Regions from separate parts of the Yoonia sp. GPGPB17 genome, predicted to be linked through region 2. Evidence: riboswitches for the same ligand, from Rfam matches in the RefSeq annotation. Region 2 holds a riboswitch; each other region holds the start of a gene.
What was found. Region 2 has a riboswitch for glycine ahead of gcvT (glycine cleavage system aminomethyltransferase GcvT). Riboswitches for the same ligand answer to the same signal wherever they lie in the genome.

Region 1 (2,264 bases), 2.8 Mb from region 2:
TGATTGAAAACCCCCGCGGTTTGTCGAGGTCAGAGGCGACCTTGGCGAGGAATTTATTGTGGCTCAGGCCGATCGAGCCCGTCAACCCCAACTCGTCCTTCATGCGCTTGATCAACCGTGCCAGCATCACAGCGGGTGGCGCGTGATGCAGGCGTTCGGTCCCTGTCAGGTCCATGAAAGCCTCGTCCAGCGACAGCGGCTCAACGACAGGTGTCAGCTCATCCATCATCTCGCGAATGGCCTTGGAGGCTGCGACATAAGCATCGAAATTCGGTCGCACGACCACCGCCTCGGGGCAGAGTTTCAGCGCCTTGAACATCGGCATGGCGGATTTCACGCCTTTGATCCGCGCCACGTAACAGGCGGTCGAGACGACGCCACGCCGCCCGCCGCCTATGATCACGGGCTTGTCGGCCAGTTCCGGATTGTCGCGCTTTTCGACAGATGCATAGAAGGCATCGCAATCCATGTGGGCAATGGTAAGGTCAAACAACTCCGGGTGCCGCGTCACCCTTGGGCTGCGGCATTTCAGACAGCGGGTTTCGCTGTCGAATGTGGTCAGGCAATCACGGCAAAGGGCGGGCATACCCACAGTGTACGAGGCGCAGGATATGGACACAACGGGGCCGCATGATGGGGCGAAGGTTGCCCTGTTTTTGGGTAACCAGATCATCAGTATCCTGCGCGATGATTTCGATCATATCACCTATCCCAACCTTTGGGACTTGCCCGGAGGAGGCCGTGATGGCGGTGAAACCCCGTTTGAGACCGTCGCACGCGAGACCCGGGAAGAGCTGGGGCTGGTCCTGCCGCCCTCAGCGGTGCTCTGGGAAAGCGCATTCCCTGCGAACTACGATCCGGGCAAATGGGTCGCGTTCTTTGTCGCTTGGTTGCCGCCATTCGCCGTCGAAGACATCATATTTGGCGATGAAGGGCAGCGCTGGGCACTTTACGATCTGGACACCTTTATGAATTTGCCTAATCGCGTTCCCTCCTATTGCGCGCGCTTGCAGCGCTGGATAGCTGAGACGGGTGGGTTCGCAACTTAAATCACACGGTCTAGACGCTTTTGAGAGCCGCTGAAACAGGCTGCAGATTCTTGTTGCTTTGTGCAGCAATCTGTCTATGAGGTTTCCAATAGGAAACACGCTGACCGGGAGAGTTCGGTTCAGTCTGGCGCCGAAGGAGCAACCGCCCCGGTCACTCTCAGGCAAAAGGACCGGTTGGGGTGCAACACACCGAAGAGAGACCTTGAGTGGTCCGCCGAAGGAGCAAGCTTAAGCATCAGGGCGAATCTCTCAGGTACAACAGACGGTGGGGGCATTTGGTAAGGGGATTTACCATGCCTTCGATTGCTGTTCTCGGCGCCGGAATCACTGGCGTAACCACTGCATATTCATTGATGATCCGCGGTTTTGACGTCACGGTTTATGACCGTCAACGTTACGCCGGGATGGAAACCAGCTTTGCCAATGGAGGCCAGTTGAGCGCGTCAAACGCGGAAGTCTGGAACCAATGGTCCACCGTCCTGAAAGGTATCAAATGGATGCTTGAGGGTGATGCGCCCCTGTTCGTGAACCCGCGCCCAGGTTGGCACAAGGTCAGCTGGATGACAGAGTTTCTGGCCAACATTCCTCGTTACAAGTCTAATACCACGAAGACGGCTGCAATGGCTGTTGCTGCGCGCGCAGGGCTGGCCGAGATGGCGGATAAATCAGGTGTCGATTTTGACTTCAGCCCTGCTTAAGCATCCTACATTTTTACAAGACCGAGAAAGACCTCAAGCATGCGCGGATGGTTAATGGCCTGCTGGCGGAAGGCGGGTTGGAACGGCATGAGCTGACCGTCGACGAAGTGATGGCGAAAGAACCCACTCTTCGTGGCGATATCATTGGTGGTTTCTGGACTGAAAGCGACAGCACGGGCGACATTCACAAATTCACTATCGGGCTGGCGGATTGGCTGAAGAAGCAGGGTGTTGTTTTCAAACTTGGCGCGCCTGTTACGGATCTGCATGTGCGTGCGGATGGTGTGCATGTCGAATGCGGCCAAGAGGACCGGTATGACGCGGTTGTCGTGTCTGCGGGTGTCGGTAGCCGCAAGTTCGCGCAGATGTTGGGTGACCGCGTGAACGTGTACCCGGTCAAAGGTTATTCGATCACAGTGAACCTTAATGATGAGGTTTCTCAGGCCGCAGCGCCGACAACGTCGTTGTTGGACGATAAGGCCAAGATCGTATCGTCGCGTTTGGGCAAGAATCGCTT
Region 2 (2,264 bases):
GTTGCGAGGGATCAGACGGTTTGATCTTAAAGAACCACCCCGCACCCATGGCATCGCTATTGGCAAGGCTGGGATCATCGGCAAGTGCCGTATTCACTTCAACAATCTCGCCGTCTACGGGGGCCATAATATCAGAGGCAGCTTTGACACTTTCGATCACGACGATCTCATCATCTTTGGCAACTGTTGCACCGACCTCGGGCAGTTCAACAAAGACCAGATCACCCAGTTGTGTCGTTGCATGCTCGGTAATACCGACAACATATGCGTCGCCCTCGGCGCGCAGCCATTCGTGTTCTTCAGTGTATTTCATGGTGTTTCTCCCTTTTATCGTTTGAAGTTGGCTGGTGTGAACGGCAATTTGGTGACGGTCAAAGGCTGGCGCTTACCGCGCAACTCGCCATAAACGCAGGTGCCGATGTCGGTATGTTCGGCCGTGACATAGCCCATCGCCATGGGCCCGCCGATCGTGGGGCCAAACCCGCCAGAGGTAATCGTGCCGATAGGGTCAGTTGCATTCTCATCAGCGTAAAGCGTGACGCCTTCACGCATCGGTGCGCGGCCATCAGGCCGCAGCCCGACACGCTTGCGCATCACCCCATCCTGAAGCTGGGCCAGAATGTGATCTGCACCCGGAAACCCGCCAGCGCGGCCCCCACCGCGGCGGCGCACCTTCTGAATGGCCCAGGTCAAAGCGGCCTCAACCGGCGATGTCGTCTCATCAATGTCATGGCCATAGAGGCAAAGCCCGGCCTCCAGCCGCAGGCTGTCGCGCGCGCCAAGACCGATTGGTTCGACATCCGCATGATCTAGCAGCGCCTGTGCGACCCTTGGGGCATCATCCGCCGGGACCGAAATCTCGTATCCGTCCTCGCCGGTATACCCAGACCGCGACACCCACGCCGCAACCCCCAACAGGTCAAGTGTTGCGACATCCATGAATGCCATATCCGCAGCACGTGCATCCAATGCGCTTAACACCGCTTCAGCGGCGGGACCCTGTAATGCCAGCAGCGCACGATCAGTGATTTCCGTGACCCTCAGTTCTGGCGCAAGTGTCGCTTGCATATGGGCGATGTCAGCCGCTTTGCAGGCCGCGTTGACAACCAAAAAGACATAATCACCACGGTTCGCCAGCATCAGATCGTCTGCGATCCCACCGGCTGCATTGGTGAAGAAACCGTAGCGCTGACGCCCCACTGAAAGACCAAGGATATCGACGGGTATGAGCCGCTCCAACCCTTTGGCAGCGTCGGCATAGCTTGCGCCCTGCACAACAACCTGCCCCATATGGCTGACGTCAAATAGGCCCGCCTTGGCACGGGTGTGCAAATGTTCCTTCATCACACCGAGGGGGTATTGCACAGGCATCTCGTAGTAAGCGAACGGAACCATCTTGGCCCCCAACGACACGTGCAATGCATGAAGCGGTGTTTTGTGCAGATCAGCCATGTCTTGCCTTTCTTCAGCCGACAAGACTTGCATCAAATCAAGCGGCACCTTCTTTGCGCCAAGCTAAACCTGCGCTTCGGTGCCTCCTCTGTCCACTTGCCTGAGATCGCTATCCCTTCGGCGGGTGCGCAAAGCACCACTCTCCAGAGTGTTTGTATCCTGACGCTGGTCCTGCGGCCTGAGAGTTTCCGAGGCAGTTGCTCCTTCGGCACCAGTTGTCTGGTTCTCCCAACATCAAGATGTATTTGTTTCGTATCGGAAACGGGCCCGCCGTGGCAAGCCATATCTGAACGAAAACACTCAAAAACGCGTTAACCCGTGTCAGCGTTGAGATCACGACAATGCCCAATCGGGCATTTACTGTCACGCTCGAACGGCTAGGCTATAGTGAATGCCAACCGACTGGAGAGCCTGATGTCCCTCAAATACCTGCACACGATGGTCCGCGTAAAAGACCTAGAAAAATCCATGGCCTTTTATGCTTTGCTGGGCCTGAAAGAAACCCGACGATTTGATCATGAAGGCGGACGGTTCACGCTTGTTTTCATGGCACCTCCGGGGCAAGAAGACTGCCCGGTCGAGCTGACTTATAACTGGGATGGCGATGATGCCCTGCCAGATGATAGCCGTCATTTCGGCCACCTCGCCTACCGTGTGTCGAATATCTATGAGACCTGTCAGCACCTGATGGACAACGGCGTGACCATCAACCGCCCACCGCGCGACGGACATATGGCATTTGTGCGTTCTCCCGATAACATCTCGATCGAGCTGCTGCAGGAAGGCGATGATCTACCCTCGGCTGAGCCTTG
Region 3 (2,264 bases), on a different contig from region 2:
GAAGTGGCGGTTGCACCACTTAACCAGGGGTTCAATCCGCGCTTGTCGAATGTCGCGGTTGTAACCAGACAATTCAGCGGTGCCTGCCACCCGGAAACGGTCTTTACCCAAGCGGCTCGTCACGATTTTTGCCTTGTCGTCCAGTAGGCTGACCCAAGGCGCGGCGTTCTGGGCCTTTTCATCGTTCAGGTTGACCGTGATCGAGTAGCCCTTAACCGGATAGATGTTCACGTTTTCGCCTAAACGACGAGCCAGCTTTTTAGACATCACGCCTGCGCAGATCACGACCCGGTCAAAGATCGCGCTATCTTTCGCGCCCTCGACCCCAAAATCCACCCGCATACCTGCATCAGTCGATGCAACATCAAGAATATCCGTTTCGAACTGCAGCGTCGCGCCTTGTGCTTCTGCAGCGTCCGCCAACCCAGTGGTGAACTTGTGAATGTCACCCGTGAAATCGGACTCAGTATAGAAGCTTAAGCATAGCCCACACCTTTCAGTGTCGGTTCGATTGCGGAGATCTCTTCCGTCGTCACCGGAAGGCGCGTCAATCCACCCTTGGCCAGCAGTTCCGAGACCCGCGCCGCTGCCTCAAATTCTGCCTTTGTTTCGTAGAAATGCAGAATTCCGCGCTTTTCAAGATTAAAGTCTATGCCTTCATCCGCCGCCATGCCGAGCAACGCGTCGCGTGCGGCCAAGGCAAGTTCGACGGTGCGAATAGTGTTCTTCTCGTAGCTCGGGATGGCCCGCAGGAAAGACGTCATCCAACTGATCTTGTGAAAGCTGGGGTACGGGCCAACCAGCAATGGCGCGTCTTTGGTCAACATCCACCGGATGCCCTTGCTTACATTGGCCCAAGAATTCCACACCTCCGCATTGGACGCCGAAATCTGGCCGCCATTGCCTAGACTGGTTTCCATCGCGGCATGCCTGTTACGCTCGAACAGGGTCACATCAAACCCACGTTTAAGTAACTGATAGGCCGTGGTAACGCCGGTCACTCCGGCCCCAATCACAGCGACAGTTCCTGGTCTTGCAATCATGGCAACTCCTAAACCGCTGAATGCGGCAGTTAAGTTGCCCCCTCTGTCATTGGCCTGAGAGATTCACGAGCTTGCCCGTTTACACCATCGGCAGAAGGCAGAGCCCTCTTTTTCAGAGAATTGTACTTTGCGCGGTCCGTTTGCCTGAGAGTTTCCGGGGCGGTTGCTCCTTCGGCGACGAATCAAATCGTCTCTCCCGCAAGCCCTTTATACCGCTGTGTAGGAAAATTTACAATGCACTCCTTTCCGTAGAAGATTGATATTTTCAAGCGCTGCCCAGTGCGACCTACAAACCTAGGCGCTGTTTAACGAGACTTATCAAAACCGTATTATTTTGCGAAAACCGTATTATTGAAAGAAGTCTCTCACGCGCGCATCAAGGAGGCCCCATGCTGAATATGCTCAAATCCTCAGCCTTGGCCGTTGCAGCGCTCGCAGCAGCCAGCATCACCGCTGCACCGCAACGTGCCGAGGCCCAGACCTATCAAATCGACTGCGCCATTCTCTTGTGCCTATCCGGTGGATGGCCCGCATCCGTTCCCTGCGCAAGAGCCCGCGTCGAATTCATTCGCCGCATCACACCATGGCCTGTCGAACCACCCTTGCAGATATGGCGCTGCCCTACGGGCGCGGCCTACACCGTCGATCCCGACACTTTGACCAGCGAACGGATTTACGAAATCTTCTTCGAGCTGGAGCAAACCGCGCCGCTGCAATCCTTCCCCGTGGATGAGGCAGGCACCCCAGTCACAGGCATTGATGGCCGAATGGCCGGGGCACCTGCCCCGACATTTCAAGCGCCCCCACTCACGGACGGCATGGAGCCGCAACCCGCCGTTGTTCGCTTGACCGGTGGTAACGCGGCTCCATTGCCGGAGGGGTTCGCACTTCAGCTTGTCCAAGATCGAGCGGACATCGACATCAGCGGAGCAGAGTTCAATTTCGTTCGCTCCATTCGCGTTTTCGATGCGCGCTATGTGCGCCAGTGGGAGTCTGGTAGCGACGGTGATTGCAATCGGTCAGATAACGTCCGCATGGGCACCTATGGTACACAAGGCGATTTCCGTTGGACACGAAGCTCTGTCGCCGCTCTGCCAGAGGCGCATGTTGGAACGGCAGGTTTTGGCTCGAACTGCCCCGGCATCTTCCATCGCTCTGTTTTCGTGGAATGGCGTGATTATGAAGGAAATTACGGCTTCGAGCAGGTTAACTACTAAATAT

Region 1: it holds a riboswitch for glycine, as region 2 does, so the genes downstream of both, QTO30_RS16695 (D-amino acid dehydrogenase) here and gcvT (glycine cleavage system aminomethyltransferase GcvT) in region 2, are expected to answer to the same signal.
Region 3: it holds a riboswitch for glycine, as region 2 does, so the genes downstream of both, QTO30_RS22210 (FAD-dependent oxidoreductase) here and gcvT (glycine cleavage system aminomethyltransferase GcvT) in region 2, are expected to answer to the same signal.

What each region holds. Positions count from the first base shown of each region.
Region 1 is NZ_JATACI010000002.1:3,169,148-3,171,411, forward strand. It holds gene QTO30_RS16685 (DNA polymerase IV) at 1-586, opposite strand, end outside; gene QTO30_RS16690 (NUDIX hydrolase) at 612-1,049, shown strand; glycine riboswitch at 1,145-1,232, shown strand; partial or broken gene QTO30_RS16695 (D-amino acid dehydrogenase) at 1,343-2,264, shown strand, end outside.
Region 2 is NZ_JATACI010000002.1:319,420-321,683, reverse strand. It holds gene gcvH (glycine cleavage system protein GcvH) at 1-313, opposite strand, end outside; gene gcvT (glycine cleavage system aminomethyltransferase GcvT) at 328-1,452, opposite strand; glycine riboswitch at 1,609-1,693, opposite strand; gene QTO30_RS01965 (VOC family protein) at 1,867-2,264, shown strand, end outside.
Region 3 is NZ_JATACI010000005.1:95,361-97,624, forward strand. It holds gene QTO30_RS22205 (FAD-dependent oxidoreductase) at 1-552, opposite strand, end outside; gene QTO30_RS22210 (FAD-dependent oxidoreductase) at 477-1,043, opposite strand; glycine riboswitch at 1,166-1,252, opposite strand; gene QTO30_RS21850 (hypothetical protein) at 1,433-2,260, shown strand.